3 regions of the Massilia sp. AB1 genome follow, and region 3 is predicted to be linked to each of the others. Evidence: predicted binding sites of a transcription regulator. Region 3 holds the regulator's gene; each other region holds the start of a gene.
The links. Region 3 encodes sigma-54, which starts transcription at its own class of promoters, with help from an activator protein. Its sites were predicted from a motif close to TGGCANGNAANCTGCTTT; they were not measured.

Region 1: J8847_RS06205 (PEP-CTERM sorting domain-containing protein) is a predicted target of sigma-54. The motif match lies at 2,912-2,929, and genes of this name have one in related genera.
Region 2: J8847_RS19085 (PEP-CTERM sorting domain-containing protein) is a predicted target of sigma-54. The motif match lies at 3,167-3,184, and genes of this name have one in related genera.

Annotation. Positions count from the first base shown of each region.
Region 1 is NZ_JAGKSG010000007.1:36,888-40,990, forward strand. Features, by position in the region: gene J8847_RS06190 (RNA polymerase sigma factor FliA) at 1-401, opposite strand, end outside; gene J8847_RS06195 (antiactivator of flagellar biosynthesis FleN protein) at 454-1,275, opposite strand; gene flhF (flagellar biosynthesis protein FlhF) at 1,268-2,665, opposite strand; gene J8847_RS06205 (PEP-CTERM sorting domain-containing protein) at 2,993-3,847, shown strand.
Region 2 is NZ_JAGKSG010000040.1:22,905-27,007, reverse strand. Features, by position in the region: gene cphA (cyanophycin synthetase) at 1-284, shown strand, start outside; gene J8847_RS19105 (MaoC family dehydratase) at 371-1,153, shown strand; gene J8847_RS19100 (hypothetical protein) at 1,214-1,471, shown strand; gene J8847_RS19095 (hypothetical protein) at 1,481-1,885, shown strand; gene J8847_RS19090 (OmpA family protein) at 1,923-2,501, shown strand; gene J8847_RS19085 (PEP-CTERM sorting domain-containing protein) at 2,498-3,139, opposite strand; gene mutS (DNA mismatch repair protein MutS) at 3,385-4,103, shown strand, end outside.
Region 3 is NZ_JAGKSG010000010.1:49,279-53,381, reverse strand. Features, by position in the region: gene hpf (ribosome hibernation-promoting factor, HPF/YfiA family) at 73-432, opposite strand; gene J8847_RS08345 (RNA polymerase factor sigma-54) at 489-1,973, opposite strand; gene lptB (LPS export ABC transporter ATP-binding protein) at 1,976-2,731, opposite strand; gene lptA (lipopolysaccharide transport periplasmic protein LptA) at 2,731-3,297, opposite strand; gene lptC (LPS export ABC transporter periplasmic protein LptC) at 3,330-3,941, opposite strand; gene J8847_RS08325 (HAD family hydrolase) at 3,956-4,103, opposite strand, start outside.

The DNA of each region.
Region 1 (4,103 bases), on a different contig from region 3:
TCGGACAGCAGGTCCTGGTAGTCGGCCAGCGACATCTTGAGCGACTTGGCGACTTCCGATTCGCTCGGCGGACGGCCGAGGCGCTGCTGCAGCTCGTTCATCGCGGTCTCGACCTTGCGCATGTTCTGGCGCGTGCTGCGCGGCATCCAGTCGCTGTTGCGCAGCTCGTCCAGCATGGCGCCGCGGATGCGCAGCACCGCATAGGTCTCGAACTGGGCGCCGTGGTTGTCCTCGTAGCGGTTGATGGCGTCCAGCAGGCCCATCATGCCGGCCTGTACCAGGTCATCCACCTCCACCGAAGGCGGCAGCTTGGCCTTCATGTGGTGGGCAAGACGCTTCACCAACGGCATGTGCTCCGTCAGCAAATGGTTCTTGTCCGCTTTCCCTTTGACCGTGTACATGCTTGTTGCGTGGTTGTCTTCTTCTGTTTATTCGGTACTGCTCTTTGCCCGCTCAGTTGCTCAAGCCGGCGCTGCTGCCCTGGCGGCCGAAGCCCGGCATCGCGTGCAGCGCGAACTTGCCGGCCAGCTGGCGGAAGGCCACCGACGCGCCCGCGAGCGGGAAGGCGTCGACCACGGCCCGGCCCAGGCGCGCGGCCCGGTGCAGGTACTCGTCGGCCGGCACCGAGCCCATGAAGCTGAGCTTGACGGCCAGGTAACGTGTTGCCGCTGCTGACATATTATCGTATACCACCTTGGCTTCCGCCTCGCTCGCGCCCGTCACCAGGATGCCGAAGGGCCGGCGGCCGAGCTGCTGCGACAGGCGCTTGATCAGCGCATAGGCGTTAGTGATCGAGGCGGCGCTGGTCGACACCTGCACCACGATCTCGGAACTGCCCATCAGCGGCACCGGGAAGCTGCCGTCCGGGCCCAGCTCGCCGTCCACGATCACGATGCCGGCCTGCCTGGCCAGCACGTCGAAGGTCTTGCCCAGGCGGCGGACGTCGTCGGCGGTCTTCGGCACGCCCAGCGGCGCCACCGAGAAGCCTTGCGGCGCCGGATGGATCACCTGGTTGAGCGCGCATTCCTGGCGCGCCACCTGCAGCAGCGAGGCCGCGCGGCTCAGGCCCAGGCGGCGTGCCACGCCGTAGTCGATGTCGCAGGCATCGACGATCAGGACTTCGTTGCCGGTCTGGGCCAGCGAGGCGCCCAGGTTGACCAGCATGGCGCCCTTGTCGTCTTCAGGCGTGGCGGACAGAAAGGTGACGATGCGCGGGCGCGGGCCCTGCAGCATGCGGCGCAGGCCTTCGGCCTGGTCGAAGTCGAAACTAGCCAAGGGACACCTCGCGCAGGCTGCGATCATTCATGGCGCCGGACATCATCAGCGGCAGGTCGGCGTCGCCGAACTGGGCGCTGGCGGCGCGGTTGTTGCGGAAGGCGCGGTCGATCAGCATGGCGCGGTCGGCCAGGTGCAGGTCTTCCGGCACGCGCTGGCCGTTCGAGATGTAGTGCAGGTTGAGCTTCTGGCGGATCACGACGTCGAGCACGTTGCCGATCGAGGCGGCTTCGTCGAGCTTGGTCATGATGCAGCCGGCCAGGCCCGAGCCCTGGTAGGCGCGCACCACTTCGTTCAGGGTCTCGTTGGTCGAGGTCGCGTTCAGGCACAGCAGGCGCTTCACGTCGGCGCCCGACTCGCTCAGCATGGCCACCTGCTCGGTCACCATCTGGTCGCGCTGCGACATGCCGATGGTGTCGATCAGCACGGTGTGCTTGTTCTTGAGTTCTTTCAGGGCGATGCGCAGGTCGGCTTCGTCCTTCACCGAGTGCACCATCACGCCCAGGATCTTGCCGTAGATGCGCAGCTGCTCGTGGCCGCCGATACGGTAGGCGTCGGTGGTGATCAGGGCCAGCTTGTCCGGACCGTGGCGCATCACGCAGCGCGCGGCCAGCTTGGCGGTGGTGGTGGTCTTGCCGACGCCGGTCGGGCCGACCAGGGCGAACACGCCGCCGCGCGACAGCAGGTCGTCTTCGTTGGCGATGGTGGTCAGGTTACGCGCCAGCACGGTCTTGATCCAGCGCAGCGCATCGGCCGCATCCTTGGTGGCCGGCATCTTTTCGATCAGGTAGCGCGCCAGGGTCGCCGAGAAGCCGGCGGCCAGCATTTCGCGCAGCACGGCGGCCTTCTGGGGCTCGCGCTGGGCGGTGGCGTTCCACGACAGCTCGGCCAGCTGGGTCTCCATCAGGCCGCGCATGGCGCGGATCTCGTTCATCATGCCGCTCATTTCGGCGGCGGCCGATTCCTTGGCCTGGGCGATGGCGGCGCTCATCATGGCGGTCATCGCGCTCATGTCGAGGGCCGGGGCCGGCTCGGGAGCGCGGCGGTTGGCGTAGGTCGGTGCGGGGTCGGCGAATACGGGAGCGGGGGCAGGCTCTTCGAAGCGGCGTGCGGCGAAGGCCGGTCCGGGCTCTTCCATGCGGCGCGCGCCGAAGGCCGGGGCCAGCGGGGCCGGGTCGGCGAAGTGCTGCAGGTGCGGTTGCGGCTGGGCCATTTCCGATTCCGGCGCTGGCGAGGCCAGCGAGGCCACGTCGTCGTTGTCGAGCGCCAGGATTTCGACCACGCCGTCCACCGGGCGGTTGGAGAGGATGACGGCGTCCGGGCCGAGCGCTTCGCGCACCTTGCGCAACGCATCCCGGGAAGTCGCCGCTGTAAATTTCTTCACTTTCATCGTTATTCTCCGCACTTCATCGTCTGTAGCTTGCCTGGGGCGCAATGGCCCTCCCATAGCAAGCATTATTGACGATGCCTCTAGGAAACGATCGCAGGAAAAGGATGGGGAAAACCGGTCAATTCCCTGGCCAGCCGGAAAGGCGGCGACTGGACGGCGATCCGGCATGCATACCAGATGTCGATAAATTTAACAGTTGCAACATACCGGGTTTGCAAGATGTTGATTTTTTTGACATGTTTCCTATGGCACAAGGTTTGCTTTCGTGGGAGCGGTCGCCGGCGCACCCATGACGCCGGCACTTTCCATACGCTAGGAGAAAACCGCATGAAAGCATTGAAGTTCCTCATCGCCGCCGCCGCAACCGCCGCGGTCGCCAACGCCCAGGCGACCGTGGTCACCTACAACGATTTTTCGGACACCAGCGGCCTGACGACGGTGGGCAACGCAGCCGCCACCACGACCGCCGACGGCAAGGTCATGCGCCTGACGCCGGACAACTGGTCGCAGAGCGGCGCGGTCTACAGCAGCAGCGCCGTGCAGCTGGGCGCCAACGCCACCTTCTCGACCACCTTCCAGTTCCGCTTCACCGGCAACAGCCAGCCGGCCGACGGCATGGCCTTCGTGCTCGCGGCCAGCCCGAACGGCCTGGGCGTAGGCGGCGGCGGCATCGGCTACCAGGGCGTGCAGAACGCCTTCGTGATCGAATTCGACACCTACGACAACGGCAGCTGGGACGGCTTCAGCGCCAACCACGTCGGCATCAGCACCAACGGCAGCACCAATACCAGCTGGACCAGCGACGTGTACCAGCGCAAAGCCTGCTTCGGCCTGAGCACCGACACCGGTTGCATGTCGAACGGCAATCTGTGGACCGTGAAGGTCGAGTACGACGGCGCACTGCTGTCGATGAGCATGCGCGATGAAACGAAATCGGACGACTTCCTGGCCTACGACAAGCTGGCGATCGACATCGCCTCGGTCCTCGGCACCAACCAGGCTTATGTCGGCTTCACCTCCGCGACCGGCGCGGCCAGCCAGAACCACGACCTGCTGAACTGGACCTTCGCCGACACGGCCGAGCTGCCGGTGGATGTGCCGGAACCGGGCAGCCTGTGGATGCTGGGCTTGGGCATGGTCGGACTGGCGGCGGGCAAGCGGTTGGGCAAGCAGCGGGTTTGATTTTCGGCTGACAGCTGCGAGGGCGGCTGTTCATGTGAACTTGGGTCCCGGCCTGCACCGGGACGACGTTGAGTGAAAGTGCGGATGAATATCGTTTAGCGATTTCAGCCCGTGCCTACAGTACGTCGTCCCGGGGCAGCCCGGGGCCCAAGTTTTTTCACCGCTCATCTACCTTGTTCTTGACTTACGCAGGCGCGCGCTATCAAACTGGCAAGCATGCGAGAATGATCACAGAGTAGGAAATTTGCAACAGTTC
Region 2 (4,103 bases), on a different contig from region 3:
AGCAGACCGAAATCCTGGGCAAGGTGTTCGACGACGTACTGCTGTACCAGGACCAGTGCCAGCGCGGCCGCGCCGACGGCGAAGTGCTCGCGCTGCTGCGCAAGGGCCTGATTGGCGCCACCCGCACCAGCCACGTCGAGGAAATCAATGGCGAGTTCGTCGCCATCGACCGTGCGCTGTCGCGCCTCGAAGCGGGCGACCTGTGCCTGATCCTGATCGACCAGGTGGACGAGGCGCTGGCCCACATCGCCAAGCGCATCGCGGAATCGCAGCAGGCAGCCTGATGGCCTGACGAAGGCGGGTGGGTTATCCTAGCCGGATGACTCATCCGCTCCTCCCTCCCCTTGGCGCGCGCATGCTCTTGCGCGCGATGTTCAAACGTCCTGTGCGCCATGCCGGCGCGGACATCCAGGCCACTTATCTCTTACCCGGTATCGACCTGGCCCATGTGCGGCGCTACCAGGCGGCGTTCGGGTTCGAGGGCGATGCCGTACCCCTCACCTTCCTCTACCTGCTCGCGCAGCGCGCCCAGCTGGCGACGATGCTGGACCGGCCGACGCCGTTCAGGATTCCGGGGCTGATCCACGTCGAGAATACGCTGGTCATGCACGGCCCGGTCGATCCGGCGCGGCCGTTGGCGATCACGACGAAGGCGGCGCTGCAGCCTCCTGCGGCGAACGGCGCCATCCACTGCCTGCTCGAGACCCAGGCTTTCGACGGTGAGCGGCTGGCGTTCGTGTGCAGCAGCGATTACCTGGTCAGGCGCGGAAGCAAGGGCGGAGAAGGCAAGCCGTCCCCAGCCATCGCGCCGGCCGCCACGCCGCTCGCGAGCTGGACACTGGCCGATGACGCCGGGCGCCGCTACGCCGCCCTGTCGGGCGACTGGAATCCGATCCACCTGTGGCCGTGGAGCGCGCGCCTGATGGGCATGCGCGCACCGATCATCCACGGCGCACACACGATGGCGCAAGCCTGCGCCCACCTGGAACGCGCCGGACAAGGCCGGCTGGCGTCGGTCTGGTGCCGCTTCCGCAGCCCCTTGCCGCTGGGTGCGCAGGCAAGGCTCACGGCGGGTCCCGGCGAGGGAGAATTCACGGTGCTCGGCAAGGACCGCGTGGCGGCCGAAGGCCGCGTCTCGGTTGCGACCGGATGAAAAGTGGAGTAATCTTGGATGCGTCGATGCAGCCCGTCTGCAGTTCCTCCAGGAGGCCATATGCCAGAAATCAGACTTGAAGTCCCACAGTCGATCATTGATTCGATCAATGAGAAACTCCGGCAAATAAACGGACGCAGCCCATCCGACAAAGCGCTGAGCGCCAACGATGTGGCGCGCGAAGCCCTGGCGGTCTATAAATGGGCCGTCGAGCAAACCAACCAGGGTTATGCGGTGGTCTCGGCCAATGCCGACCGGGATCCTGTTGTCCAGATTGCAACCCCGCATCTTCCTGCCAAGGTACCTACCAGCCGCTGAGCGTGTCTCATGACCGATCCGACCAGCGGCTGGGATCCCAGGGTGGACCGAGTCGATCCGATCGGCGATCTCGGCCATGAACCCGCTGGCACCGTTGCCTGGGACCCCAGGGTGGTCCAGGCGGATACCGACATCTTCCGCGATTCCTACCATGACCGCCGCTCCCAGCGCGGCATGCGGGAGATCATTACCGTCTGGCTGATCGCCCTGTTCTTCCTGGTGATCGGGCTCGCCTTCACTACCTTGTTCCTCGACGACGACGTGGCGCTGATCGACAGGCGCTTCCAGCACCTGAAGTCCTTATTGGACGTCATCGTCGGCCCCGTCGCCACCCTGCTGTCTTCGGTCATCGGCTTTTACTTCGGCATCCAGGCAACCCAGAACAGAACCGGCCAGGGCAGTTCCGACACTTGACCGGTAGCGCATCAACGCACATCGTCAGGGGGACAACATGGTGTCGCTCGACAGGATTTTCGAAAGCCTGGGCACGTGGGCCAACCGCTTCGTCCCCATGATTACGGTTGCGCTGGCGCTGCTCATCATTCCCCATGCGGTCAAGACAATGCGTCCGGAAAGGCCTGCGCCGCCTATCGTTTTCTGGCCGGACCAGCCGACGCACGGCATCACGCTGCCAGCGGACACCTTGTTCGAGTTCGGCAAAAGCGATCTCACCGCCGAGGGCCGGGCAAAAATTCGGGAAGTTGCCGCCGGCATCGGCGCGCCCGCGCGCAATGCCATCCTGGTCATCGGCCACGCGGATCATTTCGGCGCGCCCGGCGAAAACCAGCGCCTGTCGACGGCGCGCGCCCTTGAAGTGCGCAACGAATTGGTGAAAACCATTGATCCGGCGCTCGTCAGCCATGTCGGTGTCGGGAACCGCTCTCCCCTGACTAAACCAGGAGAGTGTCCAGGCAAGACCTTGAGCAGGGAAACGCTGGCCTGCAATGCCAAGGACCGGCGGGTCGAGATCTGGCTGCGGCCGCAGCCGGAGCGATCCGGGGCAAAGGAAGCGCCTTTGGGGGCGCCCTAGCGCCGGCGCAGCATCGCGAGCCCGGCCAGGCCGAGCGCCAGCAGGCCCAGCGTGGCTGGTTCCGGCACCTGCGCCGGATCGCCTTGCTGGTCCTCGCCTTCGAGCGTGACGATCAGTTGCGAATAATAGTATTCCAGCGGATCCTGGCGGCTGGTGTCGCCGATACTCAGGGTCCAGCGGCCGAACATGTCGAGACTGTCGAACGCGCTCAGCTTGCCGACCGGGCGGAAGACCCCCGCCTGCACCTGCGGGCCGCGCACCGCCCCCTCGTCGTCGAAGGTGACCGCGACCTGGCCCGCACCGGTGCTGCCTTGGGTGAAGGTGTCTTGCGTCACCAGATCGACCTTGATGCCGCCGGGACTGGTCAGGCGCAGGACGATCTCGTTTTCATAAGGCGTACCCTTGCCGATGCACTGGCCGCCGGCCAGTCCCAGCACCGGGTTGTCGCACTTGGCAAAGGAGACCAGGATGTTCAGGTCGGCGATGAGGCCATGGCTCTGGACGTCCAGGTAGCGCTGGCCGCTGCTGTTGTCGAACACGCCATAGGCGTTATCGGTGGCGATGACGCCAGCCTGCGCATTGGCCACACCAAAGACCAGCATCAGCGCGCCGACGATCTTGATGATGTTGCGTTTCATTTGTTCTCCCTAGTCGATCCCTGCTTGTAAGCAATAATCGCACCACGACCACGAAATCCTGCGGAATCAATAACTTGATTCAACATTAGTTTCGCAGTACCAACTAAATGTAAGGAAACTCGACATCGCCGATCCGGTGATCGCACAAACCGGGATGCGATTTTTGCAGCATCCGGCCGAGTCGAACGCGGTAAAATGGCAAGCCTTGGCTGCGCACCTGCCCCGCCGTACCGAATTCCGAAGACATGAACGCCCCCACTGAGATCAACGCCGCCGCCCTCAAGCACAGCGCGACCGAAAAACACACTCCCATGATGGTGCAATATCTGCGCATCAAGGCCGATTACCCGACCATGCTGGTCTTCTACCGCATGGGCGATTTCTACGAACTGTTCTTCGACGACGCCGAGAAAGCGGCCCGCATCCTGGGCATCACCCTGACCGCGCGCGGCGCCTCGGGCGGCAATCCGGTCAAGATGGCGGGCGTGCCCTTCCACTCGCTGGACGGCTACCTGGCCAAGCTGGTCAAGCTGGGCGAATCCTGCGCGATCTGCGAGCAGATCGGCGACCCGGCCCTGAGCAAGGGCCCGGTGGAGCGCAAGGTGGTGCGCGTGGTCACGCCAGGCACCCTGACCGATTCCGACCTGCTGCCCGAAAAGGCCGAGCGTCCGCTGCTGGCCCTCTACCTGATCAACCAGCGCAAGACCGTCACCGCCGGCCTGGCCTGGCTGTCCCTCGCCAGCGGCGCCCTGCGCCTGATGGAATTCTCGGGCGAGCAGCGCGCGGTGGAGCTGCGCCTGTCGCACGAGCTGGAGCGCATCGCCCCGGCCGAGATCCTGCGCGCCGACGGCGCCGACCTGTTCGAGGCGTCCCCGATCGCGCACACCCAACGCGTGCCGGAGTGGCACTTCGACGTCATCAAGGGCCACCAGGCCCTGCTCGAGCAGCTGAGCGTCGCCACCCT
Region 3 (4,103 bases):
GCGGGAAAGGAAAGGCTGGATGCAAAAAGGGCGCCCCCTCAGACGCCCTTAGCTGGTATGCCCTGCTGCCGGTCAGGCCGCAGCGGCTTCTTCGCTGCCTTGATCCGGCAGGCGTTTGATCGCCTGGTGGTTATGGTCTTTCAACATCTGCTTGTGTTTCAGAACCTGCCGATCCAGCTTGTCCATCAGCGTGTCGATCGCGGCATACAGGTCTTGGGCGACACTCGCCACGTGCAGGGTCTTTCCGGACACCTGGACGTTAATCTCCGCTTTTTGCCTTTTTTCTTTTTCAGTGAGGTTGTCGACGGCGAGGAAGACATGGGTATCGATCACTTGATCGAAATGCCTGATGATGCGCTCGAGCTTATTCTGAACGTATTCACGGATAGCGGGAGTCACTTCGAGATGGTGGCCACTGATTGTGAGGTTCATACACACTCCTTTGAAAAGCGCGCCGCCCAGGCGCAAGGCAGGAGTGGGCAGCGCTGTTACAAGGCTTTGCGGAGGCTGACGGGAGGGATCTTGAGCGCTTCTCGGTATTTGGCGACCGTCCTGCGCGCAATGACCATGCCTTGTTCCCCGAGCATCTCCGCGATCTTGCTATCGGATAAAGGATTCTTAGGGTCTTCTGCTCCTGTCAATTGCGCAATGAGAGCGCGGATCGCCGTCGAGGAGGCTTCTCCCCCCGCTTCGGTGGCGACGTGGCTTCCGAAGAAGTATTTCAACTCGAACATGCCGTGCGGGGTCAGCATGTACTTCTGCGTTGTAACACGAGAAATTGTGCTTTCGTGTAGGCCTAGTGTATCAGCAATCTCACGTAAAACAAGGGGACGCATCGCAACCGCGCCGTGGGAGAAAAAGTTCTTCTGGCGCTCCACAATCGCCTCTGCCACACGCAAAATCGTATCGAAACGCTGACGCATATTCTTGATCAGCCATTTCGCTTCCTGCAGCTGGGCGTTCATCTGCCCTTCGCACTTGCCCTGCTTCATCAGCGACGCATACAGGCTGTTCACCCGCAGGCGCGGCATCACGTCCGGGTTCAGCATCACGGCCCAGCCGTTCTTGGCGCGGCGCACGATCACATCCGGTACCACGTAGTCTGACACGTTCGAGGCGAAGGCCGCGCCCGGATGAGGATTGCACTGGCGCACCACGGCTTGCACCTCGCGCAAGTCTTCGTCGTCGCAATCCAGCGCCTTCTTGAGCTTGCTGTACTCGCGCTGGGCGAACCAGCTCAGGTAGCCTTCGACGATCTTCAGCGCCAGGCGGCGCGTCACCAGGGGCACGCCCTGCATGCGGCGGATCTGCAGCGCCAGGCATTCGCCCGCGCTGCGCGCGCCCACGCCCACCGGGTCCAGGCTCTGCACCAGCGCCAGCGCGCAGCGCAGCTCGTCCATCTCGATCTCGAGCTCTTCCGGCAGGCGCGCATGGATCTCGTCCAGCGGTTCTTCCAGGTAGCCGTTGTCGTCCAGCGCGTCGATGACCAGCTCGGCCAGCGCGCGGTCGCGCGCGGAACAGCCGGTGACACGGATCTGCTCCATCAGGTGCTCGCGCAAGGTGACGGAACTTGCTTCCAGCTGCGGGCGGCCGTCTTCGTCCTCGCCCCCGCCCGCGCCGCCGCCCGAACCCCAGTCGGCGTCCGGCGCGTCGCGCTCGCCGTCGCCGCCTTCGAAGCCTTCGCCGTTCTCGCCCGAGGCGGCGGAGGCCTCCGACGCGCCCTCGCCTTCCTGCGCGGGAGCGGCGGGCGCTTCGCCAGTGGCGGGCGCGTTATTGATGGCGCCGTCGGCCAGCAGGCGCACCGAACGGTCGAGCGGGTCGTCGAGCCGCTCGAGCAGGGGATTGTCGGACAGGATCTGCTCGATCTCCTGGTGCAGCTCGAGCGTGGACAGCTGCAGCAGCCGGATCGACTGCTGGAGTTGCGGCGTCAGTGCAAGATGCTGCGATGTGCGGAGTTGCAGGGACTGTTTCATGTCTACATGCGGAAGTGTTCACCCAGATAGACGCGGCGCACGGATTCGTTGGCGATAATATCATCCGGCCGGCCCGAGGCCAGCACCGCGCCCTGGTTGATGATGTAGGCGCGGTCGCAGATGCCGAGCGTCTCGCGGACATTGTGGTCGGTGATGAGCACGCCGATCTTGCGCTCCTTCAGGAAGCGCACGATGCGCTGGATCTCGATCACCGCGATCGGATCCACGCCGGCGAAGGGCTCGTCGAGCAGCACGAAGCGCGGGTTGGTCGCCAGCGCGCGCGCGATCTCCACCCGGCGCCGTTCGCCGCCCGACAGCGACATGGCCGGGTTCTCGCGCAGCTTCTCGATCTGCAGCTCGGCCAGCAGGGTGTCGAGGCGCTCGCTGATCTCGTCCTTGCCCAGCGGCCGGCCATCGACCTGCTGCAGTTCCAGCACCGCGCGGATGTTCTCCTCGACGGTGAGCTTGCGGAACACCGAGGCTTCCTGCGGCAGGTAGGACAGGCCCAGCACCGCGCGCCGGTGGATCGGCAGGCTCGAGATATCGGTGCCGTTGATGTCGATCGAGCCGGCGTCCGAGGGCACCAGGCCGACGATCATGTAGAAGGACGTGGTCTTGCCGGCGCCGTTCGGGCCCAGCAGGCCGACCACTTCGCCGCACTCGACCTGGAGCGAGACGTCGCGCACCACCAGGCGCTTGCCGTAGCTTTTCTGCAGGCCCTTGACGATCAGGGTGCTGCCGCTGTCGCGCGCCTCCATCAGGGCTTCCCTGCCGGAGCCGGAGCCGCCGGAGCGGCGGTGCGCTTGGGCGACAGGATCAGGGTGCCGCGGCCGCCGCCCACCTTGCTCTGGCCGCTGGCGTCGTTGCGCACGCTGGCCACTTCCTTGCGGTTGTCGTAGGAGATGAAGGGGGCGATGATCTCGTTGGTCACGCGCTTGCTTTCCAGCTCCTTGACCACGGCGTCGGCGAACAGCTTGACCATCTCGGAGCGCTCGTCGTATTCGATGCGCTGGGCCTGGCCTTCGACCCACAAGTCGGGGCCGCCGTCGCGCTTCTGGCGGAAGGTGGCGACCTTGCCCGGGTTCGCGGTCAGGGTCACGCTCATGTAGCCTTCCGGGGTTTCCTTCACCAGCGCGCGGTCCGACTTGAGCACCAGGGTGCCGCGGGTGACGACCACGTTGCCGGTCAGGATGCGGGTCTGGGTGACTTCGTCGACGTCGAGCGAATCGAAGTTGATGACGGCCTGCTTGAGCGAGTCGGCGCGCTCGGCGAAGGCCGTGAGCGACAGCAGGGAAAGGCAAACGGCAGCGAATAGTTTCTTCATGGTGTGCTGGGTCCTGGGTTGACGCGGCGCCTTCATTGTCGGGCGCCGCGCGGCGGATAGACGATCTGGCCGCGGCTGGCGATGTGCATCTTCTGGGTCGCGTTGTTGGCCACCATGCCGGTGCCGCGCACGCTGGAGGCGCCCAGCTGCATCTCGATCGGCTGATCGGTCTTGAGGATTTCCTCGTCGGGCAAGGCGGTCAGGGACTGGGTGCGCACGCGCAGCGCTTCCGAGGTGGCCGTGCGCGGGCGTTGCAGGTCGACGTTGCCGAGCATGTCGACGCGGTGCTCCTGGTGATAGATGCGCGCGCTGTCGGCGGTGACGGTCATGGCCGGGCGGCCCGGCTCGACGCCGCGCAGCACCGGCTGCACCACGGTCGAGACGTCGCCCTCGGGGATGTGGGTCAGGCGCTTGCCCGACACCAGGTAGCTCGGCTGGCCGCCTTCGGTCATGCGCACGAAGGAGAAGTTCTCGACGATGTAGTCGGGTTCGGTCGGCGGCCCGCCCAGGCGCGCATTGGTGTCGTCGCCGTCGAAGGCCTGCAGCAGCCAGAAGCTGCCGAAGGCGCAGAACACCGCGATCATCATGATCGTCAGCAGCTTCCAGCGGTGCGCGGTGCGCTTGTTGGTGAGGTAGGCGGCCATGGCGCGTCGGCGAATCAGGCGAAGTAAGGCGCGAGCGCCTGTTCGTAGGTGCCCTGGGCGCGCATCACCAGGTCGCACACTTCGCGCACGGCGCCGCGGCCGCCCGCGTTGCGCGTCACGTAGTGGGCGCGGTGCTGGACTTCCGGATGGCCCGAGGGCACG